DNA from 3 places in the Streptomyces griseochromogenes genome. Region 2 is predicted to be linked to each of the others. Evidence: riboswitches for the same ligand, from Rfam matches in the RefSeq annotation. Region 2 holds a riboswitch; each other region holds the start of a gene.
What was found. A riboswitch is a leader RNA that binds a small molecule or an ion and turns the genes downstream of it on or off. The one in region 2 is predicted to bind cyclic di-AMP.
Positions count from the first base shown of each region.

Region 1 (9,693 bases), 3.7 Mb from region 2:
GTCCCTTCGGGGTGCTCCGGCGCGAGCAGGAAGTAGCCGCCGCCGTCGTGGTCGAGCAGGGCGGCGAAGACGCTGGGCGAGTCGAAGCGCGGTGTCGCGAACCAGTCGATCACGCCATGGGACGACACCAGAGCCGCGGTCTGCAGGTCCCCGATGAGCCCGTGGTCGGCGATGGGCGGGTAGCGATCCATGGCGGTCTCCTTGCTGGTCCCCTGCTCAGGCCGCTGCCGCTGTGACCCGTCCCGTACGGACGGCATCGACGAGTGCCTGGTGGTCCCTCTCGTTCTGGTCGGCGTAGAGCTCGGCGAACGTCACCAGCGCCCGGTCGAAGGCGTCACCGCTGCCCAGATACGAGGCGATGGCGATCCGGTCACCCGACCTCGCGTGTGCGCGAGCCTGCGTGGCACCGCACATCCCACCGAAAGTCTCCAGTCCGGCCGGCGGCATCCTCTCGGGCTCGGCGATGCCCTTCCAGGCGCGCAACTGCCTGACGTAGAAGTCCCGTCGGCGGCCGTCGATGCCGTCGATGCCGTCGATGCCGTCGATGCCGTCGACCCGCTCCCAGCCCAGGAAGATGTCACTCGTGGTCCGCATGAGCCGCTGGCCACAGACCACCCGCTCGCCCTGCGACCGGAAGCGGCCCGCACCGGCGAAGGGCGTCGGCACCGATGCGTCGGCCTCCTTGGCCTGCGGGAACAGCGGGTCCTCGGCGTCCCTGCCGAGCAGCAGCGCGATCCAGCAGCGGGTGCCCACATTCCCGACTCCGACCACCTTGCGGGCCACGTCGACGATCCGGTACTGCTCCAGCAGTCGGCGTATCTGTTTCTCCAACTCGCCGCGCTCGGCGTTCGCAAGCAGGTCCTGGAGCGGTGTGATCAGTGGTGGATCCGGCAGGGTGCTGCCGTCGGCCGGTGGGTGGGAGGTCATCGCAGTCGCTCCGCGATGTGGTCACCGACACGCAGGGCGTTGGCGATGGCCGTCAGCGAGGGATTGACCGCTCCGATGCTCGGGAAGAAGCTCGTGTCGACGACGTAGAGGTTGTCGAGGTCGTGGGCCTTGCAGTTGACGTCCAAGGCCGAGCTCGCGGGGTCGCCGCCGAAGCGGACCGTGCCCGCCTGGTGCGCCGTGGCGCCGATGGGCATGCCCTTGTGCAGGTAGAGGCTCCGCGACAGGAGATGGTGTTCGTGCATGCCCAGGTGTTCGAGCATGCCCTGCAGTTTGTGCCGCAGGCGCTCCAGCCCGGCGATGTTGTTCTTCTCGTCGAGGGCGAGGTGGATCCCGTCGTCCCGGTCCAGGGTGACACGGTTCTCCGCGACCGGCAGGTCCTCCCCGCACAGCCAGAAATCGACCGCGTGGTGGGCCAGCACCTCGAACGGCATGTCCGGGGCGACCGCCCCGGCCCAGCGGGGCGCTTCGCCGTGGATCTGCTCGGAGTCGGACTTGCCGAGCATCTGGATCCCGCCCAAGGGGTAGTCCCAGTCGTCGGATCCCAGGTACCAGTCGTGCAGTGCCAGAGTCTTCTGGAACTTGGTGTCGTTCGGTTCCCGGGACACGGCCATGAGGGCCATGTTGTTGTGACGCATGTAGTACCGGCCCACCACGTCCGAGCTGTTGGCGAGCCCCTGGGGGTGCCGGTCATCGGCCGAACGCAGCAGCAGGACGGCGGAGTTGACGGCACCGCAGGCCACGACCACGATGTCGGCGCCGAACTCCACGGTGGAGGGGTCTCCGTCCCCCACGGTGGCGACGACCTTGGTGACACTCCGGCCGGTCGTATCCGTTTCTAGGCGCCGAACGTCCGCATGGGTGATCATCTCGACATTGGCGTGGCGCAGGGCGGGGTCGACACAGATGACCTGGGCGTCGGACTTGGCGCCGACCAGACAGGGGAAGCCGTCGACGCGATCGCAGCGGATGCAGGCGCTGGTGTGTACGGCCCGGCCCCGTTCGTCCTGGGTGAGATTCACCCCGATCGGGAGGTGGAAGGGGTGCAGACCCTGCTTCTCCAGGTCGTGGCTGAGCTGCTCGATGCGAGGCTCGTGCTGGACCGGCGGATAGGCGTACTGGGCGCTGGTAGGACCCTCGGTGGGATCTTCGCCGTGCCGGCCGTGCACGAGGTAGAGATGTTCGGCCTGGGTGTAGTAGGGCTCGAAGTCCTCGTAGCGCAGCGGCCAGGCGGGCGAGATGCCGTCGTGGTGCCGGAGCTCGCCGAAGTCCTCCGGTCGCATGCGGAAGAGCGCGGCTCCGTAGAACTTGGTGTTGCCGCCCACGTAGTAATTGACCTCGGGCGGAAATTGATTTCCGTTCTTGTCGAACCAGAACTCCGGAGCGCGGTACTTTCCTTTGACGAAGACCGCGGTGGAGTCCCAGTTGTCGCGTTCACGGGGCAGATAGTCGCCGCGCTCGAGCAGAAGGATCCGTTTTCCCGTGTCCGCCAGCCGGTGGGCGATGGTGCCACCACCCGCACCTGTGCCTATGACAATGACGTCGTAATGCTGCGCTTCGGTCATGCCGGCCACCACCCTCGGAGCTTTGTCCGGTCCTTCTGGGGTGAAGGAGACGTCAGCCCCAGCCACCGTCCGGCCCCGTTCCCCAACGTATCTCCGGGTGCTGTGCCCGGCGAGTCGGGCTGTGCGGGTGAGCCTGGGCGGCGGCGCGCGGTCGGTTTCCGGTCGACGACCGCACCGGCCGGCGACAGCCGGGGACCCCATGCGCACGGACGTGCGCGCGGGGTCACCGCCGGTAGCTCGTTTCCCGCGGGGGACCCGTACGAGGCGGGTCACCCGTCACAGTATGGCGAGGGGATTGACCGGGGAACCGGTGGCCGAGGGCAGCAGGAGCGGGGCGATCACGCAGAGGAACGTCCAGCGGCCCTCCCGCGCGCAGACCGGTGCGAGGTCCTCGAACCGCAGATAGTCGAGCAGCGGCAGTCCCATCGCGTGGACAGCGAGTACATGCACCGGGAAGCCGACCTCCCGCACGGCGCTGGGGGCCGTGTCGTTGTTGCCGTCACTTCCGAGCACGGACACCTCCCGCTCCGCCACGAACTCCATGGCGCCCGGATGGAGCCCGGCACGAGCGCCGGACACGTCCCAGGGGCCGAGTTCCTCGCGCCGCAGGCGGTGGCCGACCCGCACGAGGAGAATGTCGCCCCTGCCCACTCGAAGCCCTTGCTCGGCCTCCGCGGCGGCGAGGTCGTCAGCGGTCACGTGCGACCCGGGTTCGAGCCAAGGGACGCCGTGCAGCCGGGGAATGTCCAGGAGAACCCCACGGCCGACGATGCCGTCGCGGGCCAGGTCGACGGACAGGGCGTCGGCGCCGTCCGGTGAGAGCACGTCCGCGGCCGGCAGGCCGCCGTGCAGTGTGCCGTCGTAGATGACATGGCACAGCGCGTCGAGGTGGGAGTCCACGTCGCCGTGAATGTTCATGGCGAAACGATCGCGCGCGAAATCCAGGCCGCGCGCACGAGGGTGACCACTGGCCGGAGCGGTCAGCCGGTGCTCGGCCGGATCGGCGTCGTCCGGTGCGATCCGCGTGTTCACGGGGGCCGCGAGCGACACCGCACGTCCGGACCGCACCTCGCGGACGGCCGCCAGCACCTGCGTCCCGGTGATCGTCTCCAGGGCGCCCCGGCCCGCGCGGCCGCCGGGCGCCTTGTCCCTGAGCCGCCGGTGCAGGGACCGGAAATCGGCCTCGCTCATCGCATCGGACGTCCGCATCTCCCCACCATCCGGCAGCAGCCGGATTCCCGCACACCGAGTCGCCCGCGCCGGAACCACCACGCTGCGGCTTCCCGCTTCGGCCCTGCCCTGCCTCGCGAAGCCACACTTTTCGGACGGCTTGCCGACGGTCTCGGGAGGAGGGACCCGCCTCCCGCCCCGGAACTGCTGGAATCGCCCCTGAAAGGGCGGGGAAGGGCGTGCCGACTTGTGGCCATCCGCGGGCAGCTCCGGCCGGACGAATACTGACCCGATTACAGGCGTTGCAATTCAGGACAACTCATACGGCATCGAGGCGGATTGACTGCACTCAACGACGCCGCCGGGAAAAGGTCACGAAAATGTATCGGGCATATCGCCCACCAGCCTTCACAGGGGCCACACGAGTTGGCTAGCGTTCCCGCCAGGCCGCCCGACCCCCACCGGCGAACGTCGCCGGGCCGAGCGGCCTCCGCCGAGTCCGGCGCGCCCGTACGGCAGCCGGAGCCGGGGACCCACCGACCTTGGGGTGAATCGGCCCAACTCCCTTCCGGGGAAAGGGTCGTAGGGCAACCCTTCCGAACCACCCGCCCGAACCCGACAGCTAACTCGGTAGGCGGAACATGGAAGGAGTCGCCTCCCTTGGCGTCGCACCGCAAGTCGCGCCCGACGGGTACGCGCGTAGTCGGCATACGCACCCCCGTGCTCGCCACGGCCGCTCTCACCTCGGTGGCCCTGCTGTCCCAGACCGCCGATGCCGCCCCCGCCGCCGACGGCAAGCCGAGCCTCGAAGAGGTTCAGAAGAAGGTCGACGACCTGTACCGACAGGCCGAGTCGGCGACCGAGAAGTACGACGCGGCCAACGAGAAGACCGCGAACGAGCGTAAGCGCGTCGACACCCTGCGCGACGACTTGGCCAAGCGCACGGCCAAGCTCAACAAGGCGCGGGAAGAACTGGGGATGTTCGCCGCGGCCCAGTACCGGACCGGGGACGCCGCGCCCGACACCGCGACCTTCCTGCTCGCGGACTCCCCGCAGGACTACTTCGACCAGTCGCAGCTGATGAGCCGGCTGACCTCGCGCCAGAAGGGCGCCGTCGACGACTTCGTCACCGAGCAGTCCGCGACCCTGAAGACGCGGCAGGAGGCCGGTAAGAGCCTCGCGACGCTGACTCGGTCGCAGAACGACCTCCGGACCGCCAAGTCCACCATCCAGAAGAAGCTGTCCACAGCGCGGGAGCTGCTGTCCAAGCTCACGGCGGAGGAGAAGGCGCGCCTCGCGGCGATCGAGAAGCAGAAGCAGGAGGCGGCGGCGCGGAAGGCGGCGGAGCTCGCCAAGCGGCAGGCCGCGGCCGCGCAGGCGGCGAAGCAGGGGAGCGCGTCTTCGGGCTCGACGTCGAGTTCCGGCTCGGCCTCGGGCTCGTCCTCCGGCTCCGGCTCCTCCTCGGGGTCCGGTTCGTCCTCGGGTTCGGGCACCTCCACCTCGTCGGACTCCACCTACGCCGCCAAGGCCGCGAAGGTTCTCGCCTTCGCCCGCGCGCAGATCGGCAAGCCGTACGTCTGGGGCGCGACCGGGCCCGGCTCCTACGACTGCTCGGGCCTCACCCAGGCCGCCTGGAAGGCCGCCGGCGTCTCCCTGCCGCGCACGACCTACGACCAGGTGAACGTCGGTACGACGGTGTCCCTGACCAACGCCCAGCCCGGCGACCTCATCTTCTTCTACGACGACATCAGCCACGTCGGCATCTACATCGGCAACGGCATGATGATCCACGCCCCGAAGCCCGGCGCCTACGTCCGCGAGGAATCCATCTACTACGGCGGCGACTCGATCATCCACAGTGTGGTCCGCCCGGCCTGACGACCGGTGGCGATGAAAGGCCGGACGCGCCGGCGTGGCGAATGATCCGCCGGCGCGCCTGAGCCTGTTCGCGACCGCTCATATCGCGGTCGACCGGCGCGGAGGCGTGTGCGCGCCCACCTCGCACGCCTCTCACCCCACCCCGCGCGGCCAAGCGCCCTCCCTTCCGGAATGTGCGCCGCCACGGGAAATTCCCTGGCTGATCAATTTCAAGGGAAATTCGAACGGATCGGATGGTATGGAGTATCGGCCCGTCCGGCGCGTAGATGACGTGCTGCCGATCGAAGCGCACGTACGAAGAATCGGTACACCGGCGGGATGCTCGGATCCGATTTCGCATTTTGCGACATGCCCGAACGGCTTCTGCAACACTCATTACTGACACCTGACCAGTGTCTGGAAGACCCGGGGACTCAGTGACGGGGGAAGCGCATGGGCGCGCCGCAACCGCCAGGCCCGTACCGTTTGTTACGGGCGATCGATCTGCTTGATCTTCAATTCGGCTTTCCGGGCCTGCGCTTGGACCGACCGCTGCTCGGTGCGCGGCGTCTGGTCCGACAGGACCCGGACCGACCTGCCTATCTCGTGGTCACCTTCGGACCGCAGCACGTCACCGAACAGGCCTTCCTCGAGGTGAGCCCGGGCCTGCCGGAGCCCGGGGCGCAGGTATCCGGCAGCGAGCCGCACAAGCCGCCGCCGGTCGCCTCCCGCATCAGCGGCCACAGCGTGCTGGTGTTCGCCGTGGGAGCCGGGGACGTCATCGAATACACCGAGTCCGGGCTGCTCACCGCGATGGGGAAGCTTCCGCCGCGCGTGGTGGACGCCGCGCGTGAACCGGCCGTGGCGGCCGGGCTCCGGCAGATCCAGGCCGGCCGGCCCGCCGATGCCTTCGAGGCGCTGCGCCTGGCCCGGACCGTGGCGGAACTGACCGCTCGGCACGGTCCGCACGGTCCGGCGGACGCCGGTCTGCTCGCCGGGCTCCTCCCCGCCACAGCCGTGGGACCGGGAGCGAGAACCGTCGAGCCGAGGGCCACCCCCGCCGCGCCAGGGACCATCACTCCCGGACCCGGCCCGGAGAACCCCCTCGCGGACGCCGCGAATCCACGGACCGGTATCGAACTGCCCTACCGTCTCCTGCTGTCACCGCCGCAGACGGCCTCCTGGACGCACGCCACCGCGCCTCCGGATCCCGACGATCGCATCGAGCTCTGGCACACCCGGCTGCTTGCCGCCCGGGCCCGTGCGGTGTGGACACGCGACCCGGGCTTCAACCCCGCCGACCCGCACCCACTGCCCGCCGGGGGCAGCGAATTCGTCATGGCCTTGGACGGAAACGACCGGTCCTCGGTGGTGCACCTCAGCTCCAACACCAATCTGCCGGACGGCTTCCGGCCCGCGCCGCTGCAGGTGGACAACCTGATGCTGTCCGCGATGGGCGGTTGGCTGGACTCGCTCGGCAGGTGGGAGCGGCCGCCCGTCGGTTTCGACGTCACCGAGTGGCGGCACCGTGCCGCGCTGGGCCGCGACCATTACGTACGGGTCATGTACCGGGGCAGACTCTTCCCGTTCGGCCATCTGGCCGACCTGGTGAAGGTCACCGAGCGGAAGTTCGACCACGGGCGGCCGGACCGCGCCGCCTATCTCAACCAACGGTTCTTCATCATGGTGCGGGAGCCGGTACGCAGTTACGGGCGGCTGGAGGAGAACGAGGACCAGAAGCGGCTGCACCGGCTGTTCCCGTTCGGCAGCGTCCGGCTGATCACCCCGGTCACACCCGATCTCGAAACCCCGCAGACGATTCCGGGGCTTTCCGACCCCGGCGGCGAACCCCATGACAGGCTCGCGTTCTTCCCGGTGACCGCAACCGAGGATCCGTTCCAGTTCCAGGTGAGCATGATCGATCTGGAGGGCCGCGCGGTCGAGTTCCGCACGCCCATGGCCTTCCTCGGCAAGAAGGTGCACGAGAACGCGGCCGATGTGCAGCAGGTCGTCCAGCACTACCAGGACCTGGGGTCGGACCCGACGCCGGAGCCACCGGACACGGGCAGAGCGGGCGTCGACCGGGTCGTCGCGGACGTGCGGGGACAGGACGTCGCCTACGCGCCCAGCCGGAAGCCGGGCGACACGACCCTGTCCACCGGGCAGCTGATCTGGGGTGCGGCCACCGCCCCGTCCATTCTGGACCTGGATCCCACCGACAACCCCCGCTTCGTGCCGACCGTACGGTGGGCACGCGCCGTGGTCCCGGCGTTGAGCCGGTTCGGCACCGGGTACGGCGGCGACCAGGCACGATCGGTGTTCTACCCCGACCCTTATGTGCGGAACGGCTTTTCCGAGGCGAACAAGGGCCAGGTGTTCATCGAGCTGGCCGAGCCCTTCGACCTGACCTTCCGCGACGGCGGGCAGACCGCCGGAGCGCTGGCCCAGCCCAACTTCCCGGTCGCCGGTCTCTCCCGGCTCACCGGGCCGGTCGCCGCGACCCCCGCCCGTCCGTTCGCCGACGACGCGGCGGACACCGACAAGTGGGCCAAGCTCGCCCAGGGAAGGTTCAACCCCCTCGACTATTTCGGGGAGTTGGCCGGAGCCAGGCTGTTCGGGATGTTCCCGCTCACCGAGATCCTGAGCGAGATCGGCCTGGACAACCTCAAAGCGCCGAACTTCTTCACCGCGACGGTCGACGCGGTCACCGGATTTCTCGGCGACCTGCGCGGGCTGCGCGATCTGCTGACCGGGATCGAGGAACAGTTCCCGGAGATCGCCGATGCGGTCGTGCGGGTGACGGATGCCGCCGCGGCATTCGCGCAGCTGCTCGTCGACTTCATCACCAGCCAACTGGAACAGTCACCCGACCCCACCACCATCGAAGAGGTGGAGAACGCCTTCACGGCGTTCTCCGACGCGCTCACCGCGCTGCGCAGCGCGCTGCCCGCCGCGGTGGACGTCGCCGTCCGGCAGCTGCTCGGCCGCATCGCCGAACAGGTCGCCACCTGGGACAGGGCGGTGGGACAGGCGCTCGCGTTGCAGAAGGCGGTCGAACTCGCCGCACTCGGCGCCAAGTTGCCCGATGTCGTCAACTCCCGGCTGGAATGGCAGCCGGACATCAAGGCGTGGACGCCCGGCGGACCGACACCGACCAGGGCGGAGGACGCGGTGTTCTGGCCGGTGGGCAAACTGACGCTCGTCGCCGACCTGCGCGGCTCGCTGCACCCGGAGCAGCCGCAGGCCGCGGACATCACCTGCACACTGGGCAACTTCGAGCTGCGCATGGTTCCGCACTTCGAGGCGGTCGTACTGCACTTCGACCAGATCCGGTTCAGCATGCGCGCCGGGCAGAAACCCGACGTCGAGGTGAAGTTCACCGGTGTCGACTTCGTCGGGCATCTGAAGTTCGTCCAGACACTGCGCAACCTCATTCCACTCGACGGCTTCAGCGATCCGCCGGCCATCACCGTCGACGGCGCCGGGATCCACGCCAACTACTCGATGCAGTTGCCCAATGCGGCCGTCGGCGTGTTCAGCCTGGAGAACCTCTCGCTGAACGCCGGCATCTCGGTGCCGTTCATCGGCGACACCCCACTGCAGGCCGGGTTCTCCTTCTGCCGCCGCGAGGCACCCTTCCGGCTGACCGTCTCGATGCTCGGCGGCGGGGGCTACTTCGGGATCGTGCTGACTCCGCAGGAGATCGCCGTCCTGGACGCCGCTCTGGAGTTCGGGGCCGCGGTGTCGATGGACTTCGGGGTGGCCAGCGGCAGCCTGTCCGTGATGGCGGGCATCTACTTCCGCCTCGACCTGGCCAAGAAGAGCGTCAAACTCGTCGGCTATCTGAGGGCACGCGGCGAGGTCGATGTCCTCGGCATCGTCTCGGCCTCCATCGAGCTCTACATGGAACTGGGCTACGAGGACGGCTACGCCGTCGGCCGGGCCACCCTCACCATCAGCATCGAGATCGGCTTCTTCGAGGAATCGGTGACGATCCACTGCGAGAAGAGGTTCGCAGGCAGCGGGCCGCACACCGCGTTGCTCGCGGGCGCGGGCGCGGCCATCGCCCCGCCGTCGTTCGTCGACCTCATGTCGCCGTACGTCGATCCCACGACCGGTACACACATCGACCCGGTCTTCGACTACTGCACTGCCT
Region 1 is NZ_CP016279.1:4,480,687-4,490,379, forward strand. It holds gene AVL59_RS19050 (glycoside hydrolase family 15 protein) at 1-191, opposite strand, end outside; partial or broken gene AVL59_RS19055 (DUF2252 family protein) at 217-891, opposite strand; gene AVL59_RS19060 (GMC oxidoreductase) at 924-2,510, opposite strand; gene AVL59_RS19065 (cyclase family protein) at 2,787-3,719, opposite strand; cyclic di-AMP (ydaO/yuaA leader) riboswitch at 4,162-4,332, shown strand; gene AVL59_RS19070 (C40 family peptidase) at 4,341-5,558, shown strand; gene AVL59_RS19075 (hypothetical protein) at 6,078-9,693, shown strand, end outside.
Region 1: another riboswitch for cyclic di-AMP. It lies ahead of AVL59_RS19070 (C40 family peptidase); the one in region 2 lies ahead of AVL59_RS03810 (transglycosylase SLT domain-containing protein).

Region 2 (9,693 bases):
GTGGAGTGGTAGACCTCGTTGCTCTTGCTGTCGTAGCCCCACACGTTCTTGCCGCTGTGGATGATGCTGTACTCGGCGCCGCTCTCCAGCAGCGACAGCTTCTGCCGGTCCGGGCCGTCGGCTGCCACGCGCAGGGTGTGCGTGCCGGTGACCAACTCGGTGAGCTTGGACTTCGGGTCGGCCGAGGACCCGTCGCCGCCGCCCTGGGCCGCCCCCGAGGCCAGGCTGCTCTCCAGGCCGCCGAGGTTCGGCAGGCCGAGGTCGGTGCTGACCTTCACCGTGCCGGACACCTGCTGCACGTCGGACTTGGCGATCTTCTCTATGAGCTGCTGGGCGGTGATCCTGGGCAGGTCGGGGTCACCGGAATTGGCGAGCGCCGGGACCAGCCCGATCGTGGCGGCCGCCACCCCCACCACCGCGACCGGGACGGCGTACCGGGCGGCCTTGCGGCGTCCGGAGCGCAGGTCCTCGTCCGGCGCGGCGCCCGTTGCGTCGTCGGATTCGTACGGTGCCATGTGTGCCTTACCTCCGTCGTCGGCGGCGGCTGTCCTCACGCTGGTACACCTGAGCCGCCATTCTCACCCGAATCGGTGAGGAGTGGTGATTTCCGTGGTCTCCATCTGACCAAATCGGCCGTGCGGAAGCGTCAGACCTCGGGGCCAACTCCGTGTACACCTGCGGTATGACACGCAAGGGCGGTACCTCCCCCGACCCGTAGGGGTCGTGCGGGAGACACCGCCCTCACACTCGCGACATAAGGGGCGCCGCGGGCCCTAGCCGGCCCGGTGCACCACCGCGTCGCACAGCTCGATCAGCGCCGCCTTGGCGTCGCACTCCGGCAGCGGGACCAGCGCGGACCGGGCCTCCTCCGCGTAGCGGACGGTGTCCCGGCGGGCCTGCTCCAGGGCGGGGTGGGCGCGCAGGGCGGCGAGCGCCTCGGCGTGCCGGGTGTCGTCACTGAGGTCGGAGTCGAGCAGCTCGCACAGCGCGCGGTCCTCGGGCAGGCCGAGGCGGGCGGCCCGCTCGCGCAGCCGGAGCACGGGCAGCGTCGGGATCCCCTCGCGCAGGTCGGTTCCCGGGGTCTTGCCGGACTCGTGCGAGTCGGAGGCGATGTCCAGGACGTCGTCCGCGAGCTGGAAGGCGACCCCGAGCCGTTCGCCGTACTGGGTGAGCACGTCGACGACCGTCTCGTCGGCACCGGACATCATCGCGCCGAACCGGCACGAGACCGCCACCAGCGATCCCGTCTTGCCGCCGAGCACGTCCAGGTAGTGCTCGACCGGATCGCGGCCGTCCGAGGGACCCGCGGTCTCCAGGATCTGCCCGGTCACCAGCCGCTCGAACGCGAGGGCCTGCACCCGGACCGCCTCGGGGCCGAGGTCGGCGAGGATCTGGGAGGCGCGGGCGAAGAGGAAGTCGCCGGTGAGGACCGCGACGGAGTTGCCCCACCGGGTGTTGGCGCTGTCCACGCCGCGCCGCACGGACGCCTCGTCCATGACGTCGTCGTGGTACAGCGTGGCCAGATGGGTGAGCTCCACGACGACGGCCGACGGTACGATGCCGGGCGCGTCCGGGTCGCCGAACTGTGCCGCGAGCATCACGAGCAGCGGTCGGAACCGCTTCCCACCGGCCCGTACGAGGTGCTGCGCGGCCCCCGTGATGAACGGGACCTCGCTCTTGGCGGCTTCGAGCAAGCCTTCCTCGACAGCCGCCAATCCGGCCTGGACATCGGCTTCCAGAGCCTGGTCCCGCACGCTCAGCCCGAACGGCCCGACGACGGTCACGGGGGGTCTCCTGTCTGCTGGTGTCTGCTGGCGATTACACGGTTTGTCGATAGGTCGCTGCCATCACTCAAGTCAGCGTATCCGGTCCTCTTTCGATCACCGATAGCGCCTACCGGTCCGGCCCGGGCGGTACCGGACCAGGGCCGGTAAGTTCTTGATCATCTAATAAAAGCGGACATCTATTGACTTAACAGGAATCCGTCCGTTTTGTCGCGATCTGGGCCGTGAACGCATTACTCCTTTTGCATCATGGTCAGCGAATCTCCCGAATCCCCTATGTCTGATTTGCTACACTTTGCCATTTCGTGAATTGGGTCACTCCCCTCACACATCCGGCCATCCGGCGCCGACACGCTTCCCCCTTGCCCCATCGGCCAGTTGGGGATTGGCAACCGCAAAGGATCAACTGCCCCATACGGGGCAGATCAAGGTCAACTGGCGCGTTGTGTGAATCCACCACTTGTTCCGGACATGTGCCCTCGCATAGCTTCCGGGCCAGTCAGGCGGACGCCGAATCCTGCCGCGCCTGACACGACCCATCGACGAACTCATTCGTACGGCAGGAGCGGGGGACCCAGGTAAGCCGCCGGACCGGACGACACATGTGCAGACGCACATGTCGACACCGGAACGGCTAGGGGTGAAGTCGCGCCTCCCCGGGCGCGGCCGGGCACCTCCCCAGCCCGAACCCGACAGCTCACCTCGCAGGCGACGGAGAGGAACTTCGCCATGCCCGCTGCCGCTCAGCCCCGCCGCACCCGCACCACCGGCCTCGTCCGCAAGCTCACCGTCGTCGGCACCGGCGCCGCCGTGCTCACCCTCCCGCTCATCGGTGCGACCAGCGCCTCCGCCGCCACTCCCGCGTCCACCACGCCGTCCACCACGCTCGCCGGGTACCCGAACAACCTCGACGGCTGGATCCGCGAGTCGCTCGCGATCATGGCCGAGAAGCACATCCCGGGCACCTACAACGGCATCCACCGCAACGTCATGCGCGAGTCCTCGGGCAACCCGAGCGCCATCAACCTGTGGGACTCCAACGCGGCCAAGGGCATCCCGTCCAAGGGCCTGCTCCAGGTCATCGACCCGACGTTCAACACGTACCACGTGGCCGGAACGGCCTTCGACGTCTACGACCCGGTCGCGAACATCACGGCCGCCTGCAACTACGCGGCCGCGCGCTACGGGTCGATCGACAACGTCAACGGCGCCTACTGACGAGCGTCGGCGGCGGGCCCCTGCCGATATCCCGGTCAGTCGGTCGGGAACAGTCTTTCGAGGACGACGGCGATGCCGTCGTCCTCGTTCGACAGGGTGACCTCGTCGGCGACGGTCTTGAGTTCCGGGTGGGCGTTGGCCATGGCGACACCGTGCGCGGCCCAGTCGAACATGGGGATGTCGTTGGGCATGTCGCCGAAGGCGAGAGCCCGGCCGGCGGGGATCCCGAGGTGGTCGGCGGCCAGCGCCAGACCCGTCGCCTTCGTGACCCCGCACGGCTGGAGTTCCACGGTCCCCGGCCCCGACATCGTGACCGTCGCCAGCGAGCCGACCGCCGCGCGCGCGGTCGCCGCCAACTCGTCGTCGGACAGCGTGTGGTGGCGCAGCAGCACCTTGCTGATGGGCTCGCACCACAGGTCGTCGCGGCGGTCGACCCGCACGGCGGGCAGGGTCGGGTGCGGCATCAGATACCCCGGCTCGATCAGTGTGAGCCCGTCCACGCCGTCCTGGTCGACGGCCGCGTAGACCTGTCCCACCTCGGCCTCGATCTTGCCGAGCGCGGTCTCGGCGAGCTCCCGGTCCAGGCGCACCGACCACAGCAGGCGGTCGGCTCCGGCGTCGTAGACCTGCGCGCCCTGCCCGCACACCGCGAGGCCCGCGCAGCCGAGGTCCTCCAGGAGGGGCCGCACCCGGGGGGCCGGGCGGCCCGTCACCACCAGATGCCGGGCGCCGGCCCGTACCGCCCTCGCGAGCGCGGTGAGCGACCGGTCGGAGACGGTGTCGTCACCGCGCAGCAGTGTCCCGTCCAGGTCGGTGGCGATCAGTGCATATGCGGGGGGTGCGGCCATGATCAGAGAATACGGACAGCGCGCCCCCTCGACTCACCCTGGTGTTCCCGGACTTGTGTACTCCTCGGCCCCAAGTGGTGCCCGCAGAATCCCTGATGGTGGTGCTGAAGCGGTTGAACATGGTGGTGAGCGAGATGGTGAGGATCAGCGCCGAGAGCCGCGTCTCGTCGAAATGACCGGCCACTTCGTCCCACAGGGCGTCCGGTACCGGCAGCTCGGAGCGGTCTGCGAGCCGTGTCATCCGCCCGGCCGGCCGAAGCGCCGCACGTTCCACGTCGCTGAAGAAGGGCGCCTCGCGCCAGGCGCCGACGGCGGCGATCCGCTCCTCGCTCGCACCGGCCTTGCGCAGGTTCACCGTGTGGGCGTGCACACAGACGCTGCAGCCGTTGTTCTGGCCGGCCCGCAGCCCGACGATCTCCGCAGGCTCGCCGGGCACACCGCCCTCGCCGATGCCCTGCAGGAGCGTGCCGACGCCCTTCAGGGCGGTCGCGAGGACGTGCGCCGCGTTGGTCATCCGTGCCCGCATGAGGGTGCCTCGTGAGTGTCAGTGGTGCGCGTTAGGTTGCGTTCCCTGCACTGACGGAACGGGGGCGGATGTGGTGACGGACCGGCGCGAGAGTTTTCCGGCGCATCTCCTGGAGGCGGCGACGGGCGTCCTGGAGCGCTTCCCCGAGGAGGTGAGACCGGAGATCTACGCCCTGTCCTTCCGCATCTGGCGGGTGGACGACGACGACCGGCGTCCGTACGTGGCCATCGGCTACAACACCGAGACCCAGTACGAGCGGGAGAAACGCCACGGGGATCCCGGCGAGGCGCGCTGGAACTACGCGTGCTGGCTGCTGGACGGCTTCGAGATGCTCGGGAACGCGCCGAAGGACCCGGTCGGTGCCCGGCTGTACGTGGCGGAGGTCCAGGATCTCGGGCTGTGGTTCGAGGAGGACGAGCCCGGTGGCGACGATCAGGACATCCTCCGCGAACTGCTTCGGGAGCACTTCGCGGACGCCTGCGTCGAACTGGCCCGCCGGCTGCACGCGGACGGCCGGATCGAGAAGCTCTTCGGCCGCCCGCTGCCCGTCGTCGTCTTCGACATGTACTGCCCGGGCTGGGAGGTGGAGGCCACCGAGGCCGCCAACCCGCCCGAGCTGGTCGAGGAGTTCCTTCGGTGGCAGCGGGCGGCCGAGGAGGCGTAGGGGGCTTCTTCCGAGCCTCAGCCGTGTGCCGCGGCCAGATGCCGGGTCAGGCGCGGAGAGGCGAACTCGGTGCCGCAGACGAACCGCATCACCGGGCCGTAGGAGGACGCCGCCGGGAGGCCGGTGAAGTACAGGCCGGGCACGGAGGAGACGTAGCCGGCGCCGAGCCTCGGGGTGCCCCGGCTCACCGCGAGGCGGGTGCGCAGTTCATGGCCGAGGAAGTCCATCGCGGCGATGTTCACGCGGTAGCCGGTGGCCGCGATGACATGGTCGCCGCGCAGTTGCTCGGCGCGCCCGCCGTGTGTCCGCACGGTGAGCACCGGGCTGCCGTCCGGGGCGTCGGTGCCCAGCACCCGCTCGACCTCCTGGACTTGGACCCTGTCCTCGAAGCGGTCGCGCAGCCACCACGCGCCCAGCGGGCCGAGGACCCGGCGGACCAGGTAGTGGCGGGTCCGGGCGGGCAGGTAGCGGTACGGCTGGGGGTAGTAGCTGAGCGCCCACAGGGACCAGGCGCGGCCGAAGGGGGACTCGGGGCGGAACTTCGGCTGGCCCCAGGGCGGGGCGCCGAAGGCGACCCGGCCGCGGCCGCGCGAGACGACGCGCACCTGGGCTCCGGCCTCGGCGGCGAGCACCGCCGTCTCCAGCGCCGACTGGCCGGCGCCGACGACGATCAGCTCCTTGCCGGCGAAGCGGGCGAGGTCATGGTGCTGCGAGCTGTGGGAGACCGGACCGGTGGGCGCGGGTCCGTCGGCCGCCGCCGACGTCAGCTCGGCCGGAAGGTGGGCGAGTCCCGACAGACCGGTGGCGACCACGACCGCGCGGGCGGTGAACAACTCCCCCGAGTCCAGTTTGAGTTCGAATCCGCCGCTCGTGTCGCGGTCGACGGAGACCACGCGGACCTGCTCCAGGTCGGGCAGCAGCTTCTGCTGAAACCACTCGCCGTAGGCGATGAAGGTCTCCACCGGGATGATGTCCTCGTCGGTGACCAGCCGCCGGATGCCGGCCGCGTCGCAGTAGTCGGCGAGGGTGTGTCCGGGCTGCGGGCAGTGGAGGTTGGAGGCGGCCGGGGTCGACTTGAGGAGCATGCCCTCGGGCATGTGGTCGCGCCAGCTGACCATGGTGTCGCCGAAGACGCGGACGGGGATGCCGCGCGCCCGCAGATGGGCGGCGGTGGACAGGCCGAACGGCCCGGCCCCGATGACTGCAACCGGTCGAATCACGAAGTCCCTCCCCAGAGACACGGTGCGCCACCTTCGTGGCCTTGCCTACTTCGTGGCGGTGGTGCTGCTGCCGCGGCGGTTGGTCCGCCACAGCTGATACAGGTGCTTCGCGCCCGGGCGCACGAAGCGGGCGAGCATCGTGAGGAACGGCAGCGGATCGTCACCCGCGAGCCAGGCCAGCTCCGTCCCGCTCGGCTTCACCGGCGCGTGCGGCGTCGTATAGCCACTGCGGCGGTAGGCGAGGAGGGCGGGCAGGTCGATGTTCTCCACGACGTAGCGGTGGCCGGCGCGCTGTTCCCCCTCCGGAACGGGCCGGCCGGTCAGGTTCAGGTGCATGGCGCGGACGACGTCCACGCCCGACTCGTTCTCGAAGAGCCGGAACTGGGCGCCCATGCGCGGGTTGAAGTCGAGGAGTTTGTACTGTCCGTCGCGCCGGTCGAAGCGCAGGTCGAGGTCGATGACGCCGCTGAAGCCGATCTGTTTGATGAAACGCGCGGCGAGGTCGGCGAGTTCCGGGTTGTCGACGACGTACGCGTTCGCCGTCATGCCCGCGTGCGGCGGCCAGGAGCGGACCTTGACACCGGTGAAGAGCGCGAGCCGGGTGGAGTCGGCGTCGAAGCAGGCGTGCACGATCCAGTCCTCGGCCTCCTCCCTCGGCAAGTACTCCTGGAGGATCACTCCGGGCTGCTCGCCCCAGTCGCGGGCGAGGGTGAGCAGGCCCTCGCGGGTGGCGATCCTCGTGGTGCCGTTGACGGCGGGCCGCCTGCGCCGGACGAACGCCTCGCGGTTCTTGGCCACCACCGGGAAGCGGGCCGTGTCGGCGAAGGCGACGATCTCGTCGTACGACTCCGGGAACGCGGACGAGGGGCTCGCGATGCCGTGTTCCACGCACAGCTCGTGCAGGCCCTGCTTGCTGGCGAGCCGGCGGGGCAGTGCGGGGTCGACCGGCGGGAAGAGAAAGGAACCGGCCAGATCGCCTTGGTGCTCGGCTATCAGGACGGCGGCCTCCTCGTCCGTGGGGATCAGAACGGTCGGGCGGCCGATCCGGCGGCCGATGCGCAGCAGGCCCTCGACCAGGTGACCCGGCTCCTCGGCGCCGGTCGTCGGCCAGACGAAGGCCCGTTCGAGATAGCGGGAGGAGGCGGCGGGAGTGTAGGGATCCTCGGTGATGGCGTACATGGGGACGCCGAGGCGGCCCAGGCTGCGGATCGCGCCGACGCCGCCGTGATGCAGCGGGTAGTCGCCGAACTTGACGATCAGGCCCGGCACGTCACGGTCCGCCTCGAAAGGCACACTGACGGCGTTTTTGGCCACGGGTCCCCCCACGTGTCCCCCCTACGGACCGGACCCACCCCGTCCGTGTCCCCCAAAGGACGCTAAGCCGGAATTGCCGCCTCCCACAAGGCCTATTCGGACATTGCGAACTCTTTAGACATCAGTCGAGCAACCTTTCGGGCACACCTTGTGGCACTGCCCAAGACACGCGACTCGGCCGTAACGTGTGGCCTGACCACATGGAACGCATCGCCATGCATGGCCCGGATGAGAGCGAGGCAGCACCCCATGCCCCCCTTCGACGTCCCCGAGGGCGACCCCTTCGGCCCGCACAACCTTCCCTATGGCGTGTTCTCGCCCGCCGGCAGCACGGAGCGGAGGGTCGGTGTCCGGCTCGGTGACCACGTCCTCGACGCGGGCGCCGCGGCCGCCGCGCTCGGCTCGCCGTACGTCTCGCTGCTCGCGCAGCCCACTCTCAATCCCCTGCTGGCCGCCGGGCGCACGGCCTGGTCGGACGTACGGCGCGCGCTGACGGCCTGGGTGACGGTGCCCTCGCACCGGTCCGCGATCGAACCGCTGTTCCACCCCCTCTCGTCGGTGACCCTCCATCTGCCCTTCGAGGTCGCGGACTACGTCGACTTCTACGCCTCCGAGAACCACGCCCGGAACGTCGGCCAGATCTTCCGCCCGGACGCCGAGGACTCGCTGACCCCCAACTGGAAGCACCTGCCGATCGGCTACCACGGCCGCTCCGGCACGGTGGTGGTCTCCGACACCGACGTCGTACGGCCGTCCGGGCAGCGCAAGGGCCCCGGTGACCCCGCGCCCGTCTTCGGCCCGTCCATCCGCCTGGACATCGAGGCCGAGGTCGGTTTCGTGGTCGGCGTGCCCTCCGAGCAGGGCAGGCCGGTCGCGCTGGACGACTTCCGGGAGCACGTCTTCGGGCTGTGCCTGCTGAACGACTGGTCGGCGCGGGACATCCAGGCCTGGGAGTACGTCCCCCTGGGCCCGTTCCTCGGCAAGTCGTTCGCCACCTCGGTGTCGGCGTGGATCACCCCGCTGGAGGCGCTGGACCACGCGCGCGTGGCGCCCCCGGAGCGCACGTACCCGCTGCTTCCCTACCTGGACGACTCGGCGCCCGGGATCGAGCCCGGTGGCTACGACCTGCGCATCTCCGTCGCGATCAACGGCCACGTGGTGTCCGAGCCGCCGTTCTCCACCATGTACTGGACCGCCGCACAGCAGCTCGCCCACATGACCGTGAACGGGGCCTCGCTGCGCACCGGGGACCTGTACGGCTCCGGCACGGTGAGCGGCCCGGAGGAGGCCCAGCGCGGCTGTCTGCTGGAACTCACCTGGAACGGCCGGGACCCCCTCGAACTTCCGGACGGAAAGCGGGCGTTCCTGGAGGACGGGGACGTCGTGACGATGTCGGCGTGGGCGCCGGGAGCGGACGGGGGCCGGGTCGGGCTGGGGGAGGTCAGCGGACGCGTCGTGTCGGTATGAGGCGGACCTTGTAGCAAGCATTTGACACAAGCCCACGGGGACGCCATCTTGTACTCACCGCTTGATACAAGCGGTGAGTACAAGACGTTCTGTTTCATGGGGTTTGTCATGTCTGATGCCGACCTTGGAGCGACCGCTCCGGCGTCCCGCGCGCCCGTCGACCGCTACGCCCGCTGGACGGGCGTCACCACGGGCGCCCTGGCGGCCTGCTGGCTGGCCACGCTCGACCACGGCGACGGCGTGCTGTACGGCATCCCGGCGTTCGGCCTGTGCGCGGTCGCCGGCGTCCTGGCCGGCGACGCACTGACCGCGCCGGCCCGGGGAGCCGTCCGCACCGCCGGGCTCGCACCGCGCCGGGTCCGCGACTACGTACCGCTCCGGACGACCTGGCTGCTGGCCGTCCTCGCCGTCGCCCTGGTGGCGCTGCTGACGACGGCGGGCGCGGTGGCCTCACCCGACGACCTGGGGCGGGCGGGCCGTCAACTCACCCTGACCTGCGACGGGATGACCGAGACGCACAGCCCCTGGCCCGGCCTGTACTACGGCCTGCCCATGCTGGCCTCCCTCGCCGTCGCCACGGGCGCCTGCGGCTGGTCCCTGCGGCGGATCGCCACCCGGCCCGGCGACGAGCAATCCCGCCGCGACCGCTCGC
Region 2 is NZ_CP016279.1:802,221-811,913, reverse strand. It holds gene AVL59_RS03820 (LolA family protein) at 1-515, opposite strand, end outside; gene AVL59_RS03815 (polyprenyl synthetase family protein) at 774-1,784, opposite strand; cyclic di-AMP (ydaO/yuaA leader) riboswitch at 2,315-2,510, shown strand; gene AVL59_RS03810 (transglycosylase SLT domain-containing protein) at 2,514-3,002, shown strand; gene AVL59_RS03805 (HAD family hydrolase) at 3,038-3,850, opposite strand; gene AVL59_RS03800 (carboxymuconolactone decarboxylase family protein) at 3,786-4,376, opposite strand; gene AVL59_RS03795 (hypothetical protein) at 4,450-5,040, shown strand; gene AVL59_RS03790 (FAD-dependent oxidoreductase) at 5,058-6,260, opposite strand; gene AVL59_RS03785 (carboxylate--amine ligase) at 6,306-7,574, opposite strand; gene fahA (fumarylacetoacetase) at 7,824-9,041, shown strand; gene AVL59_RS03775 (hypothetical protein) at 9,150-9,693, shown strand, end outside.

Region 3 (9,693 bases), 2.7 Mb from region 2:
GGGGCGTGGCGGCGGTCAGGATCGCCGATGTGGCCTCGTCGCTCGGCGTGAGCAACGCGCTGGTGCTGTATCACTTCTCGACGAAGGAGAAGCTGGTCGCCGCCGCCTTCGCCTATGCGGCCGAGGACGACCTCGCGCATCTGCGGGGGCTGCTGGGCCGGCGGACCACCGCGCTGCGCCGGCTGCGGGCGGCGGTGCGCTGGTACGCGCCCACGGGCCAGGCCAAGGGCTGGCGGCTGTGGATCGAGGGCTGGGCGGTGGCGCTGCGCGAACCCGCTCTCCGGGAGGTCGCGCGGGACCTCGACAAGCAGTGGAAGGCCGCGATCGCCGAGGTCATCGCGGAGGGCGTGGCGGCGGGCGAGTTCGTGTGCGCCGACCCGATGGGGGCGGCCCTTCGGCTGACCGCGCTCCTGGACGGGCTGGCCGTGCAGCTGACGTCGTATCCGGGCGCGGTGCCGCGCGCGCGGGCCCAGGCATGGGTGGACGACGCCCTGGCCCGGGAACTCGGGCTGGAGCGGGAGGCGTTGACCGCGCCGGGGCGGTGAGCGGGCCGGGGCGGGCGCACACGTGTGCCCCGCACCGCTGAGCCTGCGGTACGGGGCACGGGCGCGGGCCGTCAGGCGACCGATGCGATCCGCATCTTGATGTCGTCCGGCGACAGGGCGCCCTTCGCCGTCACATGGTCCCCGGAGGACTCGCCGCGCAGTCGGCGTCCGATCCACGGCACGAGGTACTCGCGGGCCCAGTGGACGTCGTCCCGGCGGATCTCCAGGGTGCCCCGGGGCGGCAGTTCCGGCCAGGGCTGCTCCGGATCGGCCGGGACCTCGAGGCCGAGGGCCTGGCCGGCGCGCAGCGCCACGCGCGTGTGTCCCTCGGGCGAGAGGTGCAGCCGGTCGTCGTCCCAGGCCCTTCGGTCCTGGACGGACTTGAGGGACCACAGGTCGAGCACGGGACAGCCGTACCGGTCCGCGACGGCACGCACATGCCCGTTGTAGGTGGCGATCTTGCCGCGCAGGTGCTTGAGCAAGGGGACGCCACGGGTGTCGAAGCCGGTCGTCACCAGCACGGTGCCGGCGACCTCGGTGAGCTGGGCCACGGCCCGCTCGAAGCGCTCGGCCACCTCGTCCGGGTCGGTGCCGGGCCGGATGATGTCGTTGCCGCCCGCACAGAAGGAGACCAGATCCGGGGCCAGTTCGACGGCCTGCGGAAGCTGGTCGGCCATGATCTGGTCGAGCAGCTTTCCGCGCACGGCCAGGTTCGTGTACGCGAAGTCGCCCTCGGGCCGCCGGTCGGCGAGCAGTACCGCGAACCGGTCGGCCCAGCCCACGAACGCCCCGTCGGGGCCGGGATCGCCGACGCCCTCGGTGAAGCTGTCCCCCACCGCCACGTACGACCCGATCACTGATGTGTTGTCACTCTTCGAATCGTCTGCCACATCGGACCATGATTCACCTTCGGATGTGACTTACGCGACCGTAATAAGGGGTTGACGAGCGGTGACATAAGACACCTTTGAATAGTTGGTGAACCTGGAATAAGGCCCTGGCCACACGCGTTGACGCGGCGAACGAGCGCAACGCCGAAGGCCGGACCCGGGGATCGGGTCCGGCCTTCGGCCGCGTGTCAGGCAGGTGCTCTCCAGAGGGGCGCGGCGCCTCAGCCGACGGCGACGCCGTGCGAGCGGAGGTAGCCGACCGGGTCCACGTCCGAGCCGTAGTCCGGGGTGGTGCGGATCTCGAAGTGCAGGTGCGGGCCGGTCACGTTGCCGGTCGCGCCGGACAGACCGATCTGCTGGCCCCCGGTCACGGTCTGGCCGGCCGAGACGGAAAGCTGGGAGAGATGGGCGTATTGGGCGTAGTAGCCGTCGTTCAGCCTGATGACGACCTGGTTGCCGTACGCGCCGCCCCACCCGGCGGAGACGACGGTGCCGGCGGCGACCGCCTTGACGGAGGTGCCGGTCGGGACGACGAAGTCGACGCCGGTGTGGTAACCGCTGGACCACATGCTGCCGGCCACGTGATAGCCGGTGCCCACGGTGGCGCCGTCGACCGGGAGGGTGTAGCCGGTGGAGGGGGCGGAGGGCGCGAAGGTCTGCGCGCCGGAGTCGGACGGCCGCGAGGGCTGCGCGGGCGCGGGGGACTCGGTCCGCGTACGGGCGGACTTCCCGCCCAGCGACAGCTTCAGGCCCGGGTGGATCAGCGAGGGATTCTCGCCGACGGCCTGCCGGTTGTCGTCGTAGATCCGGCGCCAGCCGCCGCTCACCTGCTGCTCGTCGGCGATCTTCGCGAGCCAGTCGCCGGACTTCACCGTGTAGGTGCGCACGCCGGAATTCCGCTGCGCGGGAACCTTCTTCTCGGCCGTCTTCTCCACGGCGGGAAGGGACTGCACGGCCTTTGAGGAAACGGAGTGCGTGGTGGTGGCGTGCGCTCCGGTGGCCCCGAGGAGCGGCAGGGCCAGCGCGGCACCGCCGGTGCCGGCGACAGCGATCGAGCGGGTGAAACGCGGGGGCTTGGGGCGGCGGTGCTTACCCTTCGCGGGCATGGCGCATTCCTCTCCGGCGCCTGCGAGGTGAGCTGTCGGGTTCGGGCTGGAGCTGCCCGGCCGCGCGGTGCGCGGCTGCACCCCGAGCCTGCCCCGGAGACCGGGACAGGCAGTGGTACCTGGCGGGTCCCCCGCTCCTGCCGAACACGGGTGAAGTGTGTGGGGACTCCGGGCGGCGGCAGGATTCGGCGTTCCGACCGGATTGGTGGCGAACGTAGGCGAGCAAGACGCAGCGGACAAGCCGCAGGTTCCCGGCATCCCAGCTGCCGCTGATCGAATTCGGGAATTCACGGTCACCCTCCGTAAATTCCCGGATCCTCCTTTTCTTCAAATTCCTGTGCCGATATGTGAATTACGTGGACATGACGTGCGACACACGGTCACGAATATGACGCTCCTCACGCGCCACACTCCCACGCCCCCTCATTCCAGAGCGAGTTGGAATTAAGGCTCCAATTCAGACATAAGGCTCAGATGCGGCGTAGTCGGAGAACCGTCGCATCCAGGTCACCCTTCAGTCCGGTGCTCAGCCCGTGGTGCAGCAGCACGGCACCACGGTGCACTTCGCCCGTTTCGCGGCATTCGTACGACGCTGTCGGGTCGAGTCCGCGCAGTCGCACCGACGGCACCGCTTCGCCGTAGCGCTGCGCCTGGAGGCAGGCGAGGACCACGGCCTCGTCCCCGAGGACGTACTGGACGACGCTCAGGCCGCCCGCCGGGGGCCGCAGCCGGTACTGGTCGCCGCGCTGGACGACCGGGCGGATCTCCTTGTAGAGAGCCACCCACTCCCGGGCCTCGGCCAGCTCCCGGTCGCTCCACTCGGTGAGGTCGCCGCCGACGCCGAGCACCCCGGCCATCGAGCTGACGAACCGGAATCGCAGCGAGCTGACCCGCCCGTTCAACTGGGTGTTCGGGCTGTCGGTGACCCAGGCCGCCATGACCCGCGCGGGGTGGATCTGGCTGAAGCCGTGCTGGATGGCGAGCCGGTCGAGCGGATCGGTGTTGTCGGAGGTCCACACCTGGTCGGTGCGACCGAGCACACCGAGGTCGATCCGGCCGCCACCGCCCGAGCAGGACTCGAAGGCGACCTGCGGGTGGGCGGCGCGCAGCCGGTCCAGCAGGTCGTACAGAGCGCGGACGTGGTCGACCCACAGACGTTGCGGGTACGGCTCACCGGGCCAGCCGGCGTCGGTGAAGCAGCGGTTGAAGTCCCACTTCACATAGTCGATCGGGGCGCCGGACAGAAGGGTGTCCAACTGTTCCCACAGGTACTCCTGGACATCCTCCCGGGCGAGGTTGAGGACGAGCTGGTTGCGCAGTTCTGTCCGCTTGCGTCCCGGTTGGTACTGGACCCAGTCGGGGTGGGCGCGGTAGAGGTCGCTGTCCGGGTTGACCATCTCGGGTTCGACCCAGATACCGAACCGCATGTCCAGGGCGTGCACGTAGTCGGCGAGAGGTTTCAGGCCCTTGGGGAAACGGGCGGGGTTGGGTGTCCAGTCGCCCAGTCCGGCCCGGTCGCTGGTGCGGGCGCCGAACCAGCCGTCGTCCACGACGAACAGCTCGACGCCGATCGCCGCGGCCCGCCGGGCGAGGGCGGTCTGCTGGTCCTCGGAGATGTCGAAATTGGTCGCCTCCCAGGAGTTGAACAGCACCGGCCGGTCCCGCTCCGCGTCCGGGACGACATGCGTCCGCTGGTAGGCGTGCCAGGTGCGGCTGGCCCCGCCGAAGCCGCCGTCGCTCCACAGGCCCGCGAAGACGGGGGTGGTGTACGACTCCCCCGGCTCGAGGAGCAGCAGGCCCGAGTCGTCGTAGCCGGCGCCGCCGGTGATCTGCACGCGCGCGTCCGGGAGCTGGGCGACGGCGATCCGCCAGGTGCCGGACCAGCCGAGCGCGCAGCCGTAGACCTCGCCGCGCTCCTCGGTGGCGTCGGTGTCGAGCGCGACCCAGGGCAGGTGCTGGTGGCCGGTGTGGCCCCGGCGGCTGCCGATGATCTTCTCGCCGTAGGTGAGCGGTGCGGTGGTGAGCAGGGACTCGGCGGCCCAGCGGCCGTGCAGCTGGGACAGCCGCCAGCCCTCGCGGTCGGGCAGGGTCCAGGTGGCGGCGTCGGCGCGCAGCAGCTCCACGCGCGCGTGCCCGCCGTTCTCCACGGTCGTCCAGCGCTCCACGACGTCGCCGCGCATCCGGTAGTGCAGGGTGACGGCGAGCCCGTCGTCGTCGAAACGCAGCCTCAGTTCCTCGTCGCCCGCGCCGCCTCGGGTGTCGTACGACACGAAGCGCCACTCGGTGCCGCGCCGCTCCTCGGTGCGCACGGACAGGGCGGGGCGGACGAAGCGGGGGCCGCCCTCGACGGGGTACTCCTCGCGGCCGTCGAGCGGGGACTCGAAGGGCCAGTAGGCCGGCAGCGGGCTCACGGCCAGGGCCTCGGCGTCGGCGAGCGCGATCCGTGGGCCCCAGTGGAGGTGCAGCAGTTCGTCCGCATCGGTGAGATGCAGCGCATAACTGCTGGTGGGCCCCGACAGGAGCCACGTGCGACCGTTTTCGGCGATGTCCGCCATCGAGACCTCACAGGTGCCAACAGATCCGCTCAAGTGCGAACATCATCAGGCTCTGTGGCCCCTGGTGGCAACGCCTGTGGACAACTCATTGCCCGAGGAAATCGATGTCGTATCGTCGACTGAGCGCCCGTCGACGAACCGTGCCGACGGGGCCGACTGGGAGGAGCCCCCGTGACGCAGCAGGTCCCGTCGACCGAGCCCGAACTGGCCGGAGTGCGCAACTTCCGTGACGTCGGCGGACTGCCGGCCGTGGACGGACGGCGAGTGCGCCACGGAGTCCTGTTCCGCAGCGGCCATCTCGCGCACGCGACCGAAGAGGACGCGGCCTTCCTCGCCTCCCTGGGCCTGCACACGATCTTCGACTTCCGCAACGCGGCCGACCAGAAGCTGGAGGGCCCGGACGTCGAACTGCCCGGCGTACGCAATGTGAATCTGCCGCTGAGCGACCCGGCGGACGGCGCCGAGTTCTGGAAGATGGTCCGCGACGGCGACCTCGACCAGCTGCGCGGCATCCTCGCGGACGGCCGGGCGGCGGGCCGGATGGTCACCTCGTACCGCACGATCGTCAAGGAGCGCACGGCCGAGCACTCCCGGGTGCTGCACGCGATCGCCGAGGACAGTGTGCCCGCGCTGATGCACTGCGCGGCGGGCAAGGACCGCGCGGGCATCTCCATAGCCGTCGCGCTCCTCGCCGTGGGCGTGGAGCGGGAGGCGATCGTCACGGACTACCTGGAGTCCAACGCCAAGCACCGGCGCTACAAGGTCCGCCGCAACGGCAGCCCGGACACCGCGTACACGCCCGAGGTGATGGAGCTGCTCAGCCCGCTCTTCGACGCCCGCGCCGAGTACCTCCAGGCGGCGTTCGACAGCATCGAGGAGACCTGGGGCGGCACGGACGCCTACTTCGAGAAGGGCCTGGGGCTCGCTCCCGAGACCCGGGAGCGGCTGCGGGCGCGCCTGCTCGACTGACGCGGCTCGGCGCACGGCGCTCATCCCTCGGCGCTCATCTCATCCCTTGGCTCCGACCGCGAACAGCAGATAGAGGAACGCGGCCAGCACATGCCCGAGGGCGATGTAGATGATGAGGCGGATCCACAGGGAGCGGGGGAACTTCTCCTCCAGGTTTCTCATGGCAGCTCTCCAGTCAGTGGGCCCAGGCACAGTGTGGCCGTGGGGCTCTGCAGCAGGGTGTGGACGAACAGCAGCTCCACGCCGTCGTGGTCCTCGGCGGCGAGGCGGTGCGGGGTGAGTGAGTCGAAGTGCGCGCTGTCGCCGGGCGCGAGCAGGTGCGCGGTGTCGCCGAGGCGCAGGCTGAGCCGTCCCTTGAGGACGTAGAGCCACTCCTCGCCGGGGTGGACGCGCACGATGTCGCCCTGGGTGCCGTACGGCACCCGGACGCGCAGCGCCTGCATGCCCCGCCCGGGGGCTCCGGCCTGGAAGTACATCCAGCCGCCCGCACGGGTCGGCTCCATGTCGGCGGCCCGGACAACCGCGTCCCGGTCGGCGACCGTCTCACCCAGCAGCTCGGAAACGGTCGTACCGTAGATACGGGCGAGCGCGAGCAGCATCGGCAGCGAGGGCTGGCGCTGCCCGGTCTCCAGCCGGGAGAGGTGGGCCGGTGAGAGCCCGGCGGAGCGGGCCGCCGCCTCCAGGGTGAGGCCGGCGCGTCGGCGCAGGCCGCGCAGCTGCGGGGCAACGGCGTACAGCTCGTCGCCGGGCCCCGGCTCGGGAGCGTTCATGTCTCCATTCAGCCGGAGCTTTGCCTGTGCGACAAATTTCTTGCCTCAGAGGCAAGACTCCCTGGCCGTCATCCTCTGGTAGGCCTGGTGCCGTACGTCGGGGTGCGGATGCCCGCGCAGCAGGCGCAGCAGGGACCGCCACTCCTCCGGCCAGCCGAGGGCGCAGCCCGTTCCGGTCACCAGGCCCGCCGCCAGCAGTCCGGTGACGGTTCCGCCGTCGCGGGCCAGCCGGTCGGCGGCCGCCAGCAGGGCCCCGCCGCGCCGGGACAGGGCACCGTGGATCCGGTCGGTCCGCAGCCTGCCCGCGGTCTGCACGGTGACCGTCACTCCGGCGCCCTCCAGGGCCTCCGTCAGCTCCCGCAGACGTTCCAGGACGGCGGCCGGCTCCACGGCGTGGTCGACCAGCCGGCGCAGCAGGTCGGCGTGTTCGGACACCAGCAACGGTTCCCGCGCCAGCAGACCGGCGACCGCCCGCAGCAGCTCGGGCCGCTCGGGCCTGTCGGTGGCCGGTGACACCAGGGTGCGCAACCGCTGCAGCGCCGGCAGATCCCGGTCCGCCAGCGCGTCTCTGCCTCCCTCGGACGTGTGCATCGCGGCCAGCAGCTCGCTCACGGCTCCGTGGAGCGCGCTGCCGGGCGCCGCGCCGCCCACGGGATGCGGCAGATCGGAGGCGGCCAGGTCGCGCAGGACCCACGCCGCGTGCTGCCAGTGCCGGCGGCCGCCGAGATCGCAGACCGTACGGGAGAGACGGACTGCCAGCCCGGGGGCGTAGCGGGCCCAGTCGGCCACGGCCCGCAGCACGCCGTGGGAGGCATAGCCGTCGTACGACGCCAGGCACGCGTCGTACGAGCGGTCGACCACGGCGGCGTATCCGGCGCGGTGCGCGGCGGCCAGTTCCCAGGGGCTGACCTCCGCGACGGCCTGGAGCACCGGCGGGGCGTCGTCGTGTACGGCCTCCTCGAGAAGGTGCCAGGCCTCCGGCACGTCCAGCAGCGGCGGCAGTGCGCGCAGGACGGCGGTGCGCACATCCGGGTGGCTGTCGGGAGCCCGGAAGGCGTGGGCCAGCAGGGCGACCGCCCGCTGCGGCGGCAGGAAGCGGGCGCAGAGCCGTGCGGCCTCCTTGCGGGAGGTGACCTTCGCGGCCCGCTCCCCGGTGAGCAAGGCGCCCAGTGCCAGGGCGAGTTCGGACGGAGCGGTGAACCGTGCGGTGCGGCCCGCCGCGTACACGGCGACGCGGGCCCGGTCACCGCCGGCCTGCTCCAGGAGCGCCGGCAGGGCGTCCTGGGGCCGGTCGGCCCAGGCCAGCGCGGCGAGGGCCGCCTCCGCGACCACCACGTCGCCGTCGTCCTTGTGCCGCATCGCCAGGGCGTGTCCGAGCTCCGGAACCGGCGCGGCCGCCCGGATCGCGGCCGCCCGGTCGTCCGAGGGCACAGAGCCGTCCGCGGCCGTCTGCCCGGCGAGCCGTGCCGCGGCCCGCTGCTGCCGGGGCAGCCAGCGGTCGACGGCGGCGAGGTCCGGCAGCGGACGGCGGGCGCCGGGGACCAGGAAGCGCCCGCAGGGCGGTTCCTCGCCGAGCAGTGTGTCCAGCAGATCCGTGCGGTACCGGGCCAGCACGTGCCGCACCGGGGGAAGGACGACCGCCGACGGTTCGAGCGCGATGATCCTGGCCACCCGTTCGCCACGGGTGGCCGGTGCGGCCAGCCACCGTGCCGCGGCCGCCTCGAAGGCCGAGTCGTCGCCCCGTTCCAGGGCCAGGGCCAGCAGGTCCTGCAGATCGGGCATCCGCCGGGCGCGCGGACCCAGGGCGTCCGCCAGGGCGAGCAGCAGCCGGAAGTCGGATCTGCCGGCCGCGGCTTCCAGCCAGGGCCGCAGTGCCTCGAACACCTCGTGCTCCTGGCCGCGCCGCAGAACCCGGTGCAGGGGCCCGAGGTCCGGCACGCCGACCCGGCCGGCGATCCGCTCCAGGGTGCGCAGAGCCCAGGTCCGCAGGGCGGTTTCGCCGTCTCCGGCGTGCTCGGCCAGTACGCGCTCGGCCAGGGTGCGCAGCGCCGTCAGACCGGCGGCCGAACAGTCCCGTGCCTCCAGGGCGTCGGCGGCGATCCGGTCGAGGGGCACGGCGTCGTCGGCTGCGAACAGCCGGGGACGCACCGTGGTGAGGGCGTGGAGCGCGGCGGTGCGGACGGGGTCCCGATCGTTGCGCAGGCGTTCGGCGAGGGCCAGCACTTCGCCGACGGCCTCGCGGCCGCCGTCCCGGGCGGCGCATGCCACCAGCAGCGGCCAGGCGGCGGCCCGGTCGTCGGCGTCGGGCCGCCGGACCGCGGCGAGCAACTCGGTGCGCGACTCGCCGAACGGTCCGTGGGCGAGCGTGTCCAGGTCGTCCCACCAGTCGGGCCCACCGGTGAACTCGGCCGCCGCCCGCCGTACTTCGGCCCAGCGGCGTTCACGAGGCAGCAGGTCGAGAACCGCGAGGGCCGGCTCCCCGGGCGTCGAACCGTCGCTGACCGTGTCGAGGAACGCCGGGCGGCGACCGGGGGCCATGGCCCGCAGCAGCGCGGCGAAGTGGCCGGTGCGGCGCAGCCAGTGGCGGCCCAGCTCCGGCAGCGACGGGGGCGCGGCCTGCACCAGCCTGCGCAGCACACCGGTCGGCGGTATCGGTTCGAAGCGCTGTTCCCGGCGGGCGGGGTCGGTGATCCAGCGGACCACGCGCTCGGCGTCGGCGTCGACCAGGGGGCCGAGTCCGCAGCACAGCGCGGGCGGCAGACTCTCGGGCCCGTGCCGCTCCAGCAGTGCCAGCACCCGTTCGGGGCGCCGCCGCGCGAGCGCCGCGACCGTCGTGGCGTTCAGTCGCCACCACTCCT
Region 3 is NZ_CP016279.1:3,548,816-3,558,508, reverse strand. It holds gene AVL59_RS15215 (TetR/AcrR family transcriptional regulator) at 1-545, shown strand, start outside; gene AVL59_RS15210 (SGNH/GDSL hydrolase family protein) at 617-1,402, opposite strand; gene AVL59_RS15205 (M23 family metallopeptidase) at 1,657-2,541, opposite strand; cyclic di-AMP (ydaO/yuaA leader) riboswitch at 2,546-2,709, opposite strand; gene AVL59_RS15200 (alpha-galactosidase) at 3,012-5,096, opposite strand; gene AVL59_RS15195 (tyrosine-protein phosphatase) at 5,268-6,065, shown strand; gene AVL59_RS15190 (DUF6126 family protein) at 6,105-6,227, opposite strand; gene AVL59_RS15185 (helix-turn-helix domain-containing protein) at 6,224-6,835, opposite strand; gene AVL59_RS15180 (hypothetical protein) at 6,881-9,693, opposite strand, start outside.
Region 3: another riboswitch for cyclic di-AMP. It lies ahead of AVL59_RS15205 (M23 family metallopeptidase); the one in region 2 lies ahead of AVL59_RS03810 (transglycosylase SLT domain-containing protein).